DNA from 4 places in the Clostridium sp. TJA038 genome. Region 1 is predicted to be linked to each of the others. Evidence: predicted binding sites of a transcription regulator. Region 1 holds the regulator's gene; each other region holds the start of a gene.
The links. The regulator Rex, encoded in region 1, represses fermentation and respiration genes when NADH is low (regulators of the CRP and FNR family bind a similar motif). The targets are predictions, from matches to a motif close to ATTGTTAANNNNTTAACAAT.

Region 2: adhE (bifunctional acetaldehyde-CoA/alcohol dehydrogenase) is a predicted target of Rex. The motif match lies at 2,946-2,965, and genes of this name have one in related genera.
Region 3: AC4FQV_RS03260 (DUF1002 domain-containing protein) is a predicted target of Rex. The motif match lies at 2,695-2,714, and genes of this name have one in related genera.
Region 4: AC4FQV_RS05990 (DUF47 domain-containing protein) is a predicted target of Rex. The motif match lies at 2,202-2,221, and genes of this name have one in related genera.

What each region holds. Positions count from the first base shown of each region.
Region 1 covers NZ_JBZEFA010000004.1:37,516-42,178, reverse strand. The annotation lists gene AC4FQV_RS08390 (heavy metal translocating P-type ATPase) at 1-1,018, shown strand, start outside; gene AC4FQV_RS08385 (redox-sensing transcriptional repressor Rex) at 1,486-2,124, shown strand; gene AC4FQV_RS08380 (short-chain-enoyl-CoA hydratase) at 2,386-3,168, shown strand; gene AC4FQV_RS08375 (acyl-CoA dehydrogenase) at 3,209-4,348, shown strand; gene AC4FQV_RS08370 (electron transfer flavoprotein subunit beta) at 4,366-4,663, shown strand, end outside.
Region 2 covers NZ_JBZEFA010000005.1:59,951-64,613, reverse strand. The annotation lists gene adhE (bifunctional acetaldehyde-CoA/alcohol dehydrogenase) at 86-2,683, opposite strand; gene AC4FQV_RS09325 (spore maturation protein) at 3,088-3,606, opposite strand; gene AC4FQV_RS09320 (nucleoside recognition domain-containing protein) at 3,619-4,197, opposite strand; gene AC4FQV_RS09315 (hypothetical protein) at 4,311-4,490, shown strand; gene AC4FQV_RS09310 (MATE family efflux transporter) at 4,530-4,663, opposite strand, start outside.
Region 3 covers NZ_JBZEFA010000001.1:680,526-685,188, forward strand. The annotation lists gene AC4FQV_RS03255 (AAA family ATPase) at 1-2,570, shown strand, start outside; gene AC4FQV_RS03260 (DUF1002 domain-containing protein) at 2,833-3,951, shown strand; gene AC4FQV_RS03265 (biotin transporter BioY) at 4,126-4,663, shown strand, end outside.
Region 4 covers NZ_JBZEFA010000002.1:7,691-12,353, forward strand. The annotation lists gene AC4FQV_RS05980 (PTS fructose transporter subunit IIABC) at 1-383, shown strand, start outside; gene AC4FQV_RS05985 (inorganic phosphate transporter) at 449-1,447, opposite strand; gene AC4FQV_RS05990 (DUF47 domain-containing protein) at 1,440-2,072, opposite strand; gene AC4FQV_RS05995 (CDP-alcohol phosphatidyltransferase family protein) at 2,337-2,927, opposite strand; gene AC4FQV_RS06000 ((Fe-S)-binding protein) at 3,010-4,116, opposite strand; gene AC4FQV_RS06005 (TVP38/TMEM64 family protein) at 4,106-4,663, opposite strand, start outside.

The sequences.
Region 1 (4,663 bases):
TATACCACTTGGTTATTTTGCTGGAATAGGTTTAGCATCTAAAAATGGTATATTAATAAAGGGTAGTAATTACTTAGAAGCTTTAAATAATGTAGAGAGTATAGTTTTTGATAAGACAGGAACTTTAACAAAAGGTACTTTTAAGGTTCATAAAGTACAAAGTACAAGCAATTTAAAGGATGAAGAATTATTAAAGTTAGGAGCTTATGCAGAGTATTATTCAAATCATCCTATTGCTAAGTCTATAGTTAGTGAGCTAAAAGAAAAAGTTGATAAATCTTTAATTTCAGATTATGAAGAGATTTCAGGTAAAGGAATAAAGGTTAAAATTAACAATGATATCTTTTTAGCTGGTAATTCAAAATTAATGGATATGTTTAATATAAAAATATCTAAAATAGATGAAATAGGAACTGTTGTTTACTTAGCAAATGAAAAAACTGAGTTAGGATATATAGTTATTTCAGATGAAGTAAAGGATGATTCTAAAGAAGCTATAAGTGGATTGAAGCAAATAGGAGTAAAGCAAACTATAATGTTAACTGGAGATAATGAAAAAGTTGGAGATAGTGTAGCTAAAGAACTAGGAATTGATAAAGCTTATTGTAGTTTACTTCCTCAAAATAAAGTTGAAAAGTTAGAAGATATTTTTAAAGATAAAAGTAAAGGAAAAAAGATTGCCTTTGTTGGTGATGGAATAAATGATGCACCTGTTTTAGCTAGGGCTGATATAGGAATAGCTATGGGTGGTGTTGGTTCTGATGCAGCTATAGAAGCAGCAGATGTAGTTATAATGGATGATAAGCCAAGTAAGATAATAAAGGCAATAAAAATAGCTAAAAGAACAAATACAATTGTATGGCAAAATATAATTTTTGCTTTAGGTATTAAGGTTATAATTTTAATATTTGGTGCTTTAGGAATGGCTAATATGTGGGAAGCTGTGTTTGGAGATGTAGGTGTAACATTAATAGCTGTTTTAAATTCAAGTAGAATATTAAAGAGTAAAAATTTATAAGCGTGAAATTTGTCTAATGTTGTTGACAATGGTTAAATTTTTTGCTATCTTAATATGGTAAGAATACTTTCAGGCATAGGGTATAGATTGTAAATAATTCCCTTAAACTTTTATATTAAACATTATGAAATGTTTAAATAGGCTTGTGTGCACGTAGGGTTTTAGCCACGCAAGCCTTATTTTTTTTGTAGAAATTTATTAGATAAGTATAGATATGTTATAGATTACATAGTTTTAATAATATTAATTAAGAAAATAAAAATTTCTAATATTTGTAAAGAATACACAAAAATACATATATTTTTCATAGTAAAACCAAAAGAATGTTAAAATATAGACAAACTTTTTAGGGTATGATAATATTTTATAAGGTTAATTTTGTAATTTTATCATTAGATTTTAGAATATAGTCTAAAAAGTAATTGCTTTTTAAAAAAATAAAAATTTTAGAAAGAGGTGCTATTTAAATGGAAAAGAAAAAAGGCATATCTATGGCTGTAGTAAAAAGATTGCCTAAATACCATAGATATTTACAAGAGCTTATGGAAAATGATGTTGATAGAATATCTTCAAAAGAATTAAGTGAAAAAATAGGATTTACAGCTTCTCAAATAAGACAAGACCTTAACTGCTTTGGTGATTTTGGTCAACAAGGTTATGGTTATAATGTTAAGGAGTTATATAATAACATAGGAAACATTTTAGGCCTTAATAGAGATTATAATACAGTTATAATCGGTGCGGGAAATATAGGTCAGGCTATTGCAAATTACAATAGTTTTAATAAATTAGGCTTTAAATTAAAAGGTATTTTTGATGCTAATCCAAGAATGTTTGGCATAAAAATAAGAGATATTGAGATACAGGATGTTGAAAATTTAAAAGATTTCGTGAAAGAAAATGATATAGAAATAGGAATAATTTGTGTTCCTAGAACTAATGCACAAAAGGTATGTAATGACTTAGTTGAAGGTGGAATAAAAGGTATATGGAACTTTGCGCCTTTAGACTTAAATGTTCCTAAAAATGTAAAAGTTGAGAATGTACATTTAAGCGAAAGTATGATGACTTTAGTGTATCTTTTAAATCATAATGACGTAAAATAAATTGGATTTATTTTATAAAAATTTGTTTAAAATGGAAAATTAGTATTAGATTTTCAAAAAAATATATTGAAAAATTTACTATTAAGTTTTATAATTTAATTGAAGTACAGGCTACTTCAATTATTTTTTTGCCTTTGCTTGTTACAAAATTAACAATTAATTATGTGAAAGTTTAGGATAATAATGGTTATATTGTTATAAATTACTTTAAAAGTCATTTACAACCGTATATCCGCTATGGTATATGAGGGAGGAAATAAAATGGAATTAAATAATGTAATCTTTGAAAAGCAAGGAAACATCGGAGTTTTAACAATTAACAGACCTAAAGCATTAAATGCACTAAACTCAGAGACACTAAAAGATTTAAATACTGCTATAGAAAATATAGAAAAAGATGATGATTTGTATGTTGTTATTTTAACAGGCGCTGGAGATAAAGCTTTTGTTGCAGGTGCTGATATAGCAGAAATGAAAGACTTAAATGAAGAAGAGGGTAAAGAATTTGGATTATTAGGAAATAAGGTATTTAGAAGATTAGAGAATTTAGACAAGCCTGTCATTGCAGCAATTAATGGTTTTGCTTTAGGTGGTGGATGTGAAATTTCTATGTCTTGTGATATAAGAATAGCTTCTTCAAAAGCTAAATTTGCTCAACCAGAAGTTGGTTTAGGTATAACACCAGGTTTTGGTGGAACTCAAAGATTACCAAGAATAGTTGGACAAGGCAAAGCTAAAGAACTTATTTATACAGGAGATATTATAAAAGCTGATGAAGCTTTAAGAATTGGGTTAGTAGATAAAGTTGTTGAACCAGAAAAATTAATGGAGGAAGCAATGACTTTAGCAAAAAAAATAGCTAATAATGCACCAATAGCTGTTAAGTTATGTAAAGATGCAATTAATAGAGGTATTCAAGTTGATATAGATTCAGCTGTAGCTATAGAAGCTGGAGATTTCGGAAAATGTTTCTCTACAGAAGACCAAAAAGAAGGAATGAGTGCTTTTTTAGAGAGAAGAGAAAAAACTTTTAAAAATAAATAATTTTTAAAATGGTTGTATGGATTTAAGGAGGGTAATTAAAATGAACTTTCAATTAACAAGAGAACAAGAATTAGTTAAGCAAATGGTTAAAGAATTTGCTCAAAATGAAGTTAAACCTATAGCGGCTGAAATAGATGTAACAGAAAGATTTCCAATGGAAAATGTTAAAAAAATGGCCAAATTAGGAATGATGGGCATACCTTTTAGTAAAGAGTTTGGTGGCGCAGGTGGAGATACTTTATCTTATATTTTAGCTGTTGAAGAATTATCAAAGGTTTGTGCTACTACAGGGGTTATAGTTTCAGCCCATACTTCTTTATGTGCTTCTTTAATAGAACAATTTGGAACACAAGCACAAAAAGAAAAATATTTAATTCCACTTGCAAAAGGGGAAAAGTTAGGAGCTTTTGGATTAACTGAGCCAGGAGCAGGAACTGATGCAGCTGGTCAACAAACTACTGCTACATTAGATGGCGATAACTATATTTTAAATGGAAGTAAGATTTTTATAACTAATGGAGGAGTTGCAGATACTTTTATAATCTTTGCCATGACAGATAAAAGTCAAGGAACAAGAGGTATTTCTGCATTTATAGTTGAAAAGAATTTTCCAGGCTTTTCAATTGGTAAATTAGAAGAAAAAATGGGTATAAGAGCTTCATCAACAACTGAGTTAATTATGGAAAACTGTGTAGTTCCAAAGGAAAACTTAGTTGGAAGAGAAGGAAAGGGATTTGGAATAGCTATGAAGACTTTAGATGGTGGTAGAATAGGTATTGCTGCTCAAGCCTTAGGTATAGCAGAAGGTGCTTTAGAAGAAGCAGTTGCATACATGAAAGAAAGAAAACAATTTGGTAGATCATTATCAGCATTCCAAGGACTTCAATGGATGGTAGCAGAAATGGATACTAAAATAGAAGCTGCAAGATTTTTAGTATATAAGGCAGCTTGTTTAAAAGAAGAAGGTAAACCTTATTCAGTAGATGCTGCAAGAGCTAAGTTATTTGCTGCAGAAGTAGCCATGGATGTTACAACTAAGGCAGTTCAATTATTTGGTGGATACGGATATACTAAGGAATACCCAGTTGAAAGAATGATGAGAGATGCTAAAATAACTGAAATATACGAAGGAACTTCAGAAGTTCAAAAAATGGTTATTGCAGGAAGCATATTAAGATAATTTAGGAGGGCTTTGAGATGAAAATAGTAGTTTGTTTAAAACAAGTACCAGATACAACAGCTGTTAAAATAGATCCAAAAACAGGAACTCTTATAAGAGATGGAGTTCCATCAATAATAAACCCAGAAGATAAGCACGCTTTAGAAGCTGCCTTACAATTAAAGGATAATAATGGAGCAGAAGTAACTGTTTTAAGTATGGGACCACCTCAAGCTAAATTAGCTTTAAGAGAAGCTTTATGTATGGGAGCAGATAAAGCAATTCTTATAACTGATAGAGCTTTTGCAGGAGCAGATACATTAGCTACATCAAAGG
Region 2 (4,663 bases), on a different contig from region 1:
TACATATTTATATTTTAATAAAAAAATACCCTTTAGAAAAATTCTAAAGGGTATTTTTTTATTATCTTAATTTCAAAGCTATATATTAAACTCTATCTTTTTTTCCTTCAAATGCATTGATGTACATTTGCTTAATTTCGCTTATTAATGGGTATCTTGGGTTTGCACCTGTACATTGGTCATCAAATGCATCTTCGCTCATTTTTTCTAATGTAGCGTAGAATGATTCTTTTGAAACTCCACAATCAGCTATTGTTGCAGGGATTCCAACTGTTTTCTTAAGGTTATCTATAGCTTTGATTAAGTTATTAACTTTTTCTTCTTCGTTCTTTCCACCTAATCCTAAGTAGTCAGCAATTACTGCATATCTCCATTTAGCATTTGGATATTTGTATTGTGGGAATGCAGCTTGTTTTCTTGGATTGTCAACAGCATTGAATCTTATTACATGGTCTATTAAGATTCCGTTAGCAACTCCATGTGCTATATGGTGTTCTGATCCTAATTTGTGTGCCATTGAGTGACATACTCCTAAGAATGCATTAGCGAATGCCATACCAGCCATTGTTGAAGCATGAGCCATTTTTTCTCTTGCTTTTATATTTGTAGTACCTTCAGCATAAGCTTGTGGTAAATATTTAAATATTAATCTTATAGCTTCTAAAGCTAATCCATTTGTAAATTCTGATGCTAAAACTGAAACGTAAGCTTCTAAAGCATGAGTTAAAGCATCTATACCTGATGCAGCAGTTAATCCTTTTGGCATATTCATCATAAGTTCTGCATCTATAATAGCCATATCTGGAGTTAACTCATAATCTGCTAATGGATATTTTACTCCTGATTGTTCATCAGTTATAACAGCAAATGGTGTTACTTCTGAACCAGTACCAGCTGATGTTGGAACTGAAATCATCATAGCTTTTTGACCCATAGTTGGGAATGGGTAAACTCTCTTTCTTATATCCATAAATCTCATTGCTAAATCTTCAAAAGCAACTTCTGGATGTTCATACATTACCCACATAATTTTAGCAGCATCCATTGGTGAACCTCCACCAAGAGCTATGATTGCATCTGGTTGGTAACTTCTCATTGCTTCAGCACCTTTTTTAGCACAAGCTAAAGTTGGGTCTGGAGTAACTTCTGAGAATACTCTAAAATCTATACCTATTTCTTCTAAAACACTTGTTATTTTATCAACATATCCTAAACTTGCTAATACGTTGTCTGTTACTATAAATACTTTTTTCTTATTTAAATCTTTTAATTCTCTAAGAGCAACTCCTAAAGCACCATATTTGAAATAAACTTTTTCTGGAACTCTGAACCAAAGCATATTTTCTCTCCTCTCAGCTACACTCTTAACATTTATTAAATGTTTAGGACCAACGTTTTCTGAAACTGAGTTTCCACCCCATGATCCACAACCTAATGTTAATGATGGTGCTAGCTTGAAGTTGTAGATATCTCCAATAGCTCCTTGAGTTGATGGCATATTTATTATTGTTCTACCTGTTTTCATAGTTGCACCGAATTTTTTAATTCTGTCTTGTGATTTCATTATGTCAGTATATAAAACTGAAGTATGTCCAAATCCTCCAAGTTCAACTAATCTTTCAGCTTTAACTAAAGCTTCATCAAAGTTAGCAACTCTATACATTCCTAATACTGGTGATAATTTTTCATGTGAGAATGGTTCTTCTAATTCAACTGATTCAACTTCACCAATTAAAACTTTTGTATCCTTTGGAACCTTAACACCTGCCATATCAGCTATTTTCCATGCTGATTGACCAACTATGTTAGCATTTAAATTACCGTTTATTAAAATTGTTTTTCTTACTTTATCTATCTCTTTATCTTTTAAGAAGTAAGCTCCTCTATCAGCAAATTCTTTTCTTACTTCATCATAAACTTTATCAACAACTAATACTGTTTGCTCAGATGCACAGATAACTCCATTATCAAAAGTTTTTGATAATAATATTGAGTTTACTGCCATTTTAATGTGTGCTGTTTCATCTATTATAGCTGGTGTATTACCTGCTCCAACTCCGATTGCTGGTTTTCCTGATGAATAAGCAGCTTTAACCATTCCTGGTCCACCAGTAGCTAATATAATATCAGCTTCTGACATTAATACTTGTGACATTTCAACTGATGGCTCATCTATCCATCCTATTATATCCTTTGGAGCTCCAGCTTTAACTGCTGCTTCTAAAACAACTCTAGCTGCTTCTATTGTTGAATTTTTAGCTCTTGGATGTGGTGAAAAGAATACAGCATTTCTAGTCTTTAATGATATTAAAGCTTTAAATATAGCTGTTGATGTTGGGTTTGTAGTAGGAACTATTGCTGCTACAACACCTATTGGCTCAGCTATTTTAGTTATACCAAAAGACTCATCTTTTTCTATAACTCCACAAGTTTTTTCATCTTTATATTTATTGTATATATATTCAGCTGCAAAATGGTTTTTTATAACCTTATCTTCAACTATTCCCATTCCTGATTCTTCAACAGCCATTTTTGCTAATCTTATTCTTTCATTGTTAGCCGCTACAGCTGCTTGTCTAAATATCTCATCCACTTGCTCTTGAGAGTAGTTTGAAAACTCTTTTTGAGCTGCTCTAACTTTCTCTAACCTAAGCATTAATTCATCTACATTTGTTACTTTCATTGATACCCACCTCATTTATAGATTAGTCTTATTTTCATAATATATAAAATTAATTAAAAGCACTAGTTAAGTTTTTAACTTTAATAAAATTCCATTTAAGAATTTTTTTTCATGTATTTTGGCTTTTAAAGGTAATAAATTACTTTTCCAAGTTCTTTACCAACCTTACGAGATTATAATATCATGATAAACAAAAAAAATCTAGACTTTTTTTAACATTTTTTACATTTTCTCGACAAAAATTCGTTATTTTTTTAACTATTTTGTGATTTTTTTATCAACCTTAAAGTTTTATTTTTTAGTTAAACGATTTCTGTAATATTTTGTATCCTTTACATAGCCTTTTCATATTTAAATTAAAAACTATTCGTTAACTCTTTTCAAAAAAAATTAACTTTCAAAAATTACAAAGCAAAGAAAATTCCTACTATTATTACTGCCATTATAATAGCTGTTATATCTGCCATAAAAGCCGCCCAAAAAGTGTGTCTTATTTTTTTTATTCCAACAGCTCCAAAATAAACTGTTATTGTATAAAATATTGTTTCTGTTCCACCCATTATTACAGAGGAAATTAAACCCTCTCTAGTATCTGGACCAAAGGTATTTATTATTTCTGTATAAACTCCTAAAGCTCCACTTCCAGATAGAGGTTTAATTAATACTAAAGGAACAACATCCTTAGGTAAACCTATTAAAGATACAACAGGTTCTAAAAGATTGTTTAAATAATTAAGTAAATTAGCATCCTTAAATATTCTTATAGCAATCATCATAGCTAATAAAGCTGGAAAGATTTTAAAGCATACCATAAGTCCTTCCTTTGCTCCTTCTATAAACCATTCATAAACCTTTCTCCCTTTAAACATTCCATAAACTATTATTAAAAGAAATATTATTGGAACTATATTATTCGCAAACAAAATTCTCTCCTCCTAAAAATACCTTTGTAAAATCTTTGAACACATAATTCCTACACAACAAGCAATAAAGGTACATATAATAGCAGGAACTATTATACTAGCAGGATTACTAGAACCTGCTGCTGCTCTAATTGATATAACTGTTGAAGGAATTAACTGAATACAAGAAGCATTTATAACTAAAAATAAGGCCATATCATTTGAAGCCCTTCCTTTTTTCTCTTTATTTATCTTATTTAATTCACTCATAGCTTTAATCCCAAGAGGAGTAGCTGCATTAGATAGTCCAAACATGTTAGCCGTTAAATTCATAACAATAGCTCCCATTGCTTCTTCATTATCTGCACTTTCCTTAAATATTCTTTTTAATATAGGATTTAATAACTTTGCAACCTTAGAAGTTAGTCCACTTTTTTCTGCAATTTTCATTACTCCACACCAAAAACACATAATTCCAACTAGTGAAATTATAAACTTTACTGCACCTTCTGAAGATTCTGTAAGCCCCTTTGTAATCAACTCTCCCTGGCCTGTCATTATGCTAAAAATCAATCCTAAGGCTATAATTGCAAACCATATATAATTAATCATCTCTCCTCCTAAATCACAAGTAATTTCTGTATAATATATGCCTTGCATAGTTAGAATAGTAGTGTTACCATAAAACTACAAAGAACGAATTTACTTCAAAGGAGAATTTTTATATGAACGAAAATAATTTAAAGTTAGCTCAACAAGATATAGATGAAGTTTTAAAAACTGTAGAAGAACTTGAAGTTCAAATAGATGCTTTAAGCAAAGATGATTTAAAGCAAAAATTCGTTACTCTAACAGAGAAAGTAAAAAAACTTGAAGATTTATTAAAAGATGAAGGTATTATATAAAAAAAAGCTGAGCTTAGTAATTACTAAACTCAGCTTTTTTTAATTTATAGCTTCTGATTTTATATTATCTTCTTTTTTAAATTCTTTAATTACAAAAGCTCCTGTAATTAATGTTGATAAGAAGTCTGATACTGTTCCAGCTAACCAAACACCTGTTAAGCCTAACCCAGCAA
Region 3 (4,663 bases), on a different contig from region 1:
TAATAAATGTAATTAGAAAAGAGTCTATTGAGGCAAACAGTAGATTACTTATATATGTAGAGGATGATAGTATTTATTGTAAATCTAATGATAAGATTTATAACTTAGGAAATTATACAAATCCAACTTTAGAGGAAGTTAGATATAAGTTAGAGTCAATAATTGGAATGAGGGAACTTAAAGAGTTTATAGATAAGATAGAAAATAACTTTAAGGTGCAAAAAATAAGAGAGAAACTTGGATTAAAAACAACTAAAATCTCTTTGAATATGATATTTGCAGGAAATGCTGGAACAGGAAAAACAAATGCAGCAAGAATAACCTTTGAATATTTATATGCTTTAGGAATGATAAAAGAAAATATATTTAAAGAGGTTAGTAAAGCAGATTTTATAGGGGATGGAATTAATGATACTGCAAGAAGAACAAATGAAATAATAGAATCTGCCTTAGGAGGAGTTTTATTTATAGATGAGGCATATTCTTTATGTAAGGATGAAAATGATAAAACAGGACATGAAATAGTAGATGCACTTTTAAAGGGAATAGAAGATAATAGAGATAATATAACAGTTATTTTAGCAGGATATGAAAAGGATATGGAAAAGTTTTTAAGTTTTAATCAAGGCTTAAAATCAAGATTTCCAAATGTAATAAAATTTGAAGATTATACCCCTTCAGAAATGTATGAAATAGCAGTTAACATTGCAAAATCTAAGGGATATAGAATTGCAAAAAATGCAAAGGCAGGGCTTATTGAATTATTTTCTAAAAATCAAATGGTAGGCAAAAGTGATTTAGGGAATGCAAGATTTGTTAGAAATATTGTAGAAAATGCTATAATGGATGCCTCTAAAAAGTATTTAGTAAATAAGGAAAGAGCTATTGACCTTTTAGAGAAAGATAATTTTAACTTTAAGGTAAGTGCAAAATTTAATTTAGAAGAAAAATTAAAAGAAATAATAGGCCTTGATGAAGTTAAGGACTTTTTAAGAAGTCAGTATAAACTTATTATAGCTCAAGAAAAAAGAAAATCTGTTGGAGTAAACACAAAGATAGAACAAAATTTAAATATGGTTTTTGCAGGGAATCCTGGAACAGGAAAAACTAGTATAGCTAGATTAGTAGCTGAAATGTTAAATAGTATGGGTCTTTTAAAAATTGGACAGTTAATTGAAACTGATAGGTCAAGTTTTGTCTCAGAGATTCAAGGAGAAACTTCAAAGAAAACAGAGGAAAAATTTAAAGAAGCTATAGGTGGTGTTTTATTTATAGATGAAGCTTATACTTTAGCTAATGATTCTATAGGAAGGGAAGCTATAGAAACACTTTTAAAATTAATAGAGGATTATGCAGGAGAGGTAATAGTTATCTTAGCAGGATATGAGGAGGAAATGGAAAACTTTTTTGATGTTAATATAGGTTTAAGGTCAAGATTTCCTCTTTGGACTAAATTTGAAGACTATAATCCTAATGAACTTTTAGAGATGGCAATAAAATTAATAGAATCTAAAGGTTTTAAGCTTTCTAAAAATGCCTATTCAGAGCTTAAGAAAAATTTTGTTGATATATATGAAAATTCAGATGCTCAATCTGGAAATGGAAGAATGGTAAGAAATTATGTAGAACAACTTATAAGAAATCAAAGTATTAGAATTGCAGAAAGTGATATAAGTGTTTATGAAATGAATCTTATAAATACAAAAGATATAAAAGCTATGAATGCAATAAAATATGATAATCACTTTGACTTAGAAAAGAGATTAAATGATTTAATAGGTAATGAGGAACTTAAGGATTTTCTAAGAGGACAATATAAACTAATGAAAATAAGAGAAAAAAGAAAGAAGCTTGGTTTTAAAGTTGATTTAAATAAGTATATGAATATGGTATTTACAGGTGAGAGTGGAACAGGGAAAAAGACTGTTTTAAATATATATTCAGAAATGTTATATAGCATGGGAATAATTAAGGCTAAAAATATAGTTCAAATAGATAAGTATGAATTTATGGCTATGATTAACTCAGGTATGAAAGTAGAAGATATATTAAATAGGCATACTGGGAAAGTGCTTTATATAGATAAGTGGAATACTTTCTATGGAGAAGAAAGATATAATGAGATTGTATCAGACCTTATAAAATTTATAGATAGCAATAGTAATAGAATAATAATTGTCTTAGGTGGAATAAGAGGAAAAATGAAGGAGCTTATTTTAAGTAATGAGGGGTTAAATTATAGATTTCCTCTTTGGATTGACTTTGGCAATTATAATGAAAAAGAATTATATGATATTGCTTTAAGTACTTTAGTTAAAAAGGGCTTTACTTTAGAAGAGGAAGTTAAAAAAACTTTAGAAAACTCTATTGGGGATATGCAAAAGAAATTTGGAGAATTAGCTCTTAAAAATGGACTTATGATAAAGCAGTTTTTAGATAATTTAATAAGGGGGCAAAGTGTTAGACTTTGTGATGAAGGTTTTGATTCAAGTACAATAAATAAAATTACAGTAGAGGATATACAAAAAGGGGTAGAGTTGTTTTTAAAGAAGAACATAACACAGAATTAGGACTATTTTAAGTATAAAAGATAAATATAAAGTAATATAGATAAATAAAACCTAGTATAATATAAAGTTATACTAGGTTTTGTTTATTAGAGTTTTTATGAAATATTAAAGTAATTAAATTTTAATTTTTAATATTTTATAAAGTGATATAATTTTAAAACATAGAGTTAAATTTAATAAAATTTAATTTAAAAAATTAAAATAAAATTAAAAATAGGGAGGAGTTTGAAAAGAGATTTTAATCTATTTTCAATAAATTTATATGGCTAAAAGAAAAAGATTTATAAAATTTATATGCGGTGCTTTGATTAGTACATTAACTATTGGCTTTAGCACTGAAATTTTTGCAAAGGAGCAAAAAAGCGAAGCAGTAGTTACTTTAGGAGCTAATTTAACAGAGGCAGAAAGAGCAGAGATGTTAAAAGCTTTTGGAGTAAAAGAAAATGAAGTTAAAATAATAAATGTAACAAATCAAGATATAAGAGAACAGTTAGGTTTAGATACTAGCAAACCAATACCTAAAAGTAGTCAATCAATCTCTAGTTCTTATGTAGTTGTTAAGGATAAAGGTGGAATAAATGTAATTACAAATAACTTAACAGAAGTAACAGGGAGTATGCTTGCAAATGCACTTCTTACTTCAGGCGTAAATAATGCTGATGTAAAGGCTGATGCACCTTTTAAAGTTACAGGAACAGCAGCTTTAGCAGGAATCTTAAAGGGTTTTGAAGATGCCTCTGGAGAGGAATTAGCTTTGCCAAAAAAGGAAGCTGCAAGAGAAGAAATATCATTAACTAACAATTTAAGTGATGCTAAAACTAAAGATGGAGAAACCTTAGGAAAAGATGAGGCCGCTGTAGTTGTAAATGATATTAAGACAGATGTAATAAAAGATAAACCTAAAAACGATGAGGAAATAGGGAAAATAGTAAATAATGTTACTAATAATTACAATATAATATTAACTCAAGGACAACAGGAGCAGACAATAAAATTTATGTCAAAAATAAATGATTTAGATTATAATTACGCTTCTATGAAAGAGTCTTTAAAGGACATGAATGAAAAGTTAAATAAGGTTTTAGAAGAAACAGGTAGACATTTAGAAGAAAGTGGTCTTATAGAAAAGGCTTTAAATGGTATAAAAAATATTTTAGGAGATATAAAAGACTTTATAGTAAATATGTTTAGTTCAGCTAGTGAGAAGGTTAAAGATGGAATAACTTATGATGAAAATGGAAATATAATTATAAAGACTGGTAAAAATCAAGATGATTTAGAAAATCAAGAAAATATACAAGATAAACCTGAGGATAACTCTGAAAATACTACTAATACTAACAATAATAACAATAATAATAACAATAATAATAACAATTAAAGAATTATCTTAAGAGCCTATGTGATTAAAAATTTTCATATAGGTTCTTTTAATATCCTTATTGTAAACCTTAAATAATTAATTGGTTGACAATAAAGGTTTCATACTATATTATAATATTTGTAAATTTAAAAAATATTTACTTAATATTTATAAAAGGAGAAGAACTAATTTATGCGTATTAAAACAAGAGATTTAACTCTTATACCTATTTTTGCAGCACTTACAGCTATAGGAGCTTTTATAAAAATACCAATTCCTATAGTACCATTTACTTTGCAATATTTTTTCTGTGCCTTAGGTGCAATATTACTTGGAGCTAAAAGAGGAGCACTAGCACAAATAGTATATGTTTTAGTTGGGCTTTTAGGAATCCCTATTTTTACGCAGGGAGGTGGACCTTCTTATATACTTAAACCTACCTTTGGATATTTAATTGGTTTCATATTTGCAGCTTATGTTATAGGAAGGATAAGAGAAAAATTAAAGGTTGTAAATACTAAGAATCTATTTTTTGCAGGAGTTTTAGGGCTTTTAGTAGTTTATTTATTTGGAGTATCTTATATGTATTTAATATATAATTTTTATTTAGGAAGTACTATGAGTGTTATGTCAGCTATAAGCATTGGTGCAATTTCATTTTTACCTAGCGATTTGTTATTAACATTTATAGTTGCTTTAGTTGGCTCTAATTTATATGTAAGACTTAAGG
Region 4 (4,663 bases), on a different contig from region 1:
CTATAATGGCTGGTGGTATGGTTCCTCCTTTAGCTACAGCTCTAGCAACTACTTTCTTTAAAAATAAATTTACTAAAGATGAAAGAGATGCTGGTGCAACTAACTACATAATGGGATTAACCTTTATAACTGAAGGTGCTATTCCTTTTGCTGCTGCTGACCCCTTTAGAGTTATTCCAGCTTGTGTTATAGGCTCAGCTTTAGCAGGTGGATTATCTATGATTTTCAAAATAGGATTACCAGCTCCTCATGGTGGAATATTTGTAGTTCCTGTTGTTGAAGGAAATCCTCTTTTATATGTTTTATCAATTTTAATCGGCTCTGTTGTAGCTGCTCTAATAATAGGATTCTTAAAGAAACCTGTAAACAATAATAGTAAATAAATTTATAAAATTAAAAGGATTATATGAAATTAATAATTTCATATAATCCTTAATTTTATCCTTTTTTATAATATAAATTTAAGTATCTCAACCACTATAGCTGATATTACTGCACTTATAGGAATTGTTAAAATCCAAGCCCAAACTATATTTTTAGCAACTCCCCATTTAACTGCTTTAGGATTTTTAGATGCTCCAACTCCCATAATAGTTGTTGTTATTATGTGAGTTGTACTTACTGGCGCATGAAACATTGTAGCTATTCCAATAACTCCTGCTGCTCCAGTTTGAGCGGCAAATCCATTTACTGCATTTAATTTAGCAACTCCACTTCCCATAGTTTTTATTATTTTTTGTCCTCCAATTGAAGTTCCTGTTGCCATTGCAATTGCACATAATCCTATAACCCATATTGGTACTTCAAAAGCTGATAAAAATCCTCCACTTAAAAGTGCCATTGTGATTATACCCATTGATTTTTGCGCATCATTACCACCATGGTTTAAAGCCATTAATGCACCTGAAACAACTTGTAATTTAGAAAATATTCTATTTATTGGTCCTGGTTTACATTTTCTAAGTGCCCAATTTAATAAAACCATAAATATGTACCCTACTATTAATCCTATAATAGGTGATAAAATAAGCCAAAGTATTACCTCATCAAAAAGAGTTCCCCAACTTACTATGTTTATAGAATGAGAATACGCTATTCCTCCTCCAATTAAAGAGCCTATTAAAGCATGTGAAGAACTACTTGGAATACCAAAATACCAAGTAATAAGATTCCATATTATAGCACCTAATATAACTGCTGCAATTACCCATAAAGGCATTTTACTTTGGTCTACTATACCATCACCTACAGTTTTAGCAACTTCAGTTCCTAAAAATGCTCCAACAAAGTTAAATATAGCACATAAAGCTATAGCTGACTTAGGTGAAAGTGCTCTAGTAGAAATTGAAGTTGCAACAGCTGTTGCAGTATCATGAAATCCATTTATAAAGTCAAAAGCTAAAGTTAAGAGAATTATAACTACTGTTACAGCTAAAGTACTAGACATACTTCATCACTACTCCCTCAACTATATTAGCAACTGCTTCACAGCTATCTAAAGTTGCCTCTAAAAACTTATATATCTCTCTCCATTTTATTATATCTAAAACTGGAATTTTACCATCTTCAGCAAATAATTCTGATATCATCTGTCTATAGAAAATATCTCCTTTATTTTCTATTTTATTTATTGATATTACTCTATCTGTAATTTCTTTATTCTTCTTTTTCATATGTTTAAATTCTTCCATTAAAGCTACAAGTTCTCTTGAAGCATCAACAATTAAATTTCCTAAAACCTTAGCGCCTTCTCTAGATTCATTTATATTAAACATTGTAAATCTATGCATAGTACTTTCTATAGAATCTAAAATATCATCCATTCTTTTTGTTATAGAAAATATATCTTCTCTATCAATAGGAGTTATAAAAGAGTTATTTAATTCTTCTATAAGCTTATGAACTATTTCATCTCCCTTATGTTCTAATTCTTCTACCCTAGCTACATGGCTTGTTTTATTTTCAAGATCCCCTAAGGCTTCGCACAATATTTCTGCTGCCCTTTCTACGTTTTTTGCTTCATCGATAAACATATCATAAAATTTATCATCTTTAGGATTTAAATTAAACATTCGCATTTCATCTCCTGGTTCTTATTATGAATTTTTATTGAACAAATATAGTATATCATAATATTTTTTCATTTTTAACTTTCAGTTAATTAATTAACTTATAGTTAACACAGAATATATTTTTATCCATTTGTTTATTTTTTAAAAAACTTTTTTTAAATTTAATTAAATAAAATAATTTAATTAATCTATTTATTTACTTTAAATACATAATTTATTACTTTAATTTTTAATCCCCATTTCTATTATTAACATTTAATTAATCTATTTATTTAATATTTTCTTTGCCTCTAATGCTCTTTGAATTATTGTTATAAATATTATTATAGAAAATATATTAGTTAATAAATTTAAATTAATTGATGATAATAAAATCATAAAGGTAAAGAAAATAAAGCCTTCAGACCTCTCAGCTAGCCCTGCTTGATATTTAAAAGACTTAAACCCTTCATTTTTTGCAAGAGCTCCTACAGTTAAAAATATTGTCATAGATATTAAAATCATAATCATAAGTACTAAAAGCTGTAACCTACTATTTTCAAACTTTAAAGCTAATATGAATATTATACTAACTTCAACAATCCTATCAAAAGTTATATCTAATAAAGTTCCAAAAGAACTACTTATATTATTTTTCCTAGCCATAGCCCCATCAACAGAATCTAAATATCCAGATATCCATAGCAAAATTATAGAAAAAAATAATTTATCAAAGTAAAGAGCTATTGAACTTAAAATTCCTATAAATAAAGCTAATATACTAACTTTATTTGGAGTTAATCTTAACTTTAATAAAAGTTTTGCTCCAAAATCTATTAGTGGATTTACGTACTTCCTTCCATAAGTATCTAACATTAATTAACTTTCTCCTATCTTATATTAATTCTTTAGTATATTAAAAATAATAAATTTTATATTTTTAATATAAAATCTAATTTTATTTTTCTAATTTTTTAACTAACTTTATTCTATTTATCCATTGATTAAGACTATTTATAGATTTTTGACTTTTAATTTCTCCACTAATTACCTCGTCATTAAATATAAAGTCTAATAGATGTAGGGAATTTTTATTTGAATATTTAAAAGCACTAACACAAGATTCACAATAAGAAATTATATTCTTACAATTTGTAGAATTAGCTCTTTTATCCCTTTGCTTTTTAAATAATTTTTTATTTGTCACTCCTACCATTCCGCCACAACCACAACACTCAGTTTCATTTCTATTCTTCTCAAATTCTAATGTTTTAATTCCTAAGTCTTTAAGTATATTTCTGACAGAATCATGAATCTTTTCCTCATCTTTTATTGGACAAGGGTCATGCAAAGCAAACTCATCTTGTAAATTTAAATATTTACTCTTTAATTCCTTTGGAATTTTAAAATTATCTATAGTTTCCCAAAGAGTTATAACTTTAATTTCTTTTAATTCTTCTTTAAAGGTTTTATAACAATTTTCACAAGCTACTATTACTTCCTTAACTTCTTTTTCATGTAAAAATTGTTTTATTTTATTCATATTACTTTTAAATCCATCTAAATTTCCAATATCCTTTGAAGGTTTTCCACAACACTTTAAAATTACTTCAACCTCCTTTAAATTATCAACTAAATAATCTCTTATTTTTAAAATAATATTATTATCATATCCACTTAAGCTACAACCTGGAATAAAAATTCTATCTACTTTTCTATTATTATTTTTTGATGCTAAAAAATTAGAAAAACTAGCCCTTTGATGATTTCTAACAATTCTTAATTTAAAAGATTTATTAGCCTCTCTTAAATTTTCTTTATATAATTTTATTCTTAAATTTTGAAACATTCCTTTTAAATCTATATTTTTAGGACATTTTTCCACACAACTATTACAAAGCATGCAGGAATATGCAATATCATAAGAATTTATTTTATTTAAATACATATTATCTAATATATTTTTAGTCTTATCTCCAAAAGCACTTAGCATAGGACAAACATCATAACATAAAGCACAATCTATACAATTATCTAAATTTTTCTTTAGCTCACTAATTTTCATTTTTACCCCTCTTATTATTAAAAATTTTCTTCAAAAGATAAATTGCTACAGTAAGAGAAAATAATATTAAAATACCACTCATAAGTAATTGATTCCCTCTAGTTAACATTCCTCCAACATAGGAATAAATAATTGTAGCAGGTAACTGTCCGATACCAGTTCCAATAAAAAATTGCCAAAACCCAATAGATGTAAGCCCTGCACCATAACTTATCAAGTCAAAGGATATAAAGGGAAGTAATCTTGCTATAAGAATTGTATATTTTCCATACCTCTCAAAAAATTTATCAATATCCTTTAAGGCAAACTTACTAGTTAATTTTTCTGCTATATCTCTTCCTAAAAATTTTGATATATAAAAACATAATATGGCTCCACACATTGAACTACTCCAAGATAATATAGATCCTTTAATCCAACCAAATATAGCGGCATTACTTAATGTTATTAAAAAAGCTGGTATAGGAGCAATTATTGATTGAATTACCATAAGAAAAAATGATACTATAGGTGCTAAAGCTCCAAAAGATAAGATATATTCTTTTAT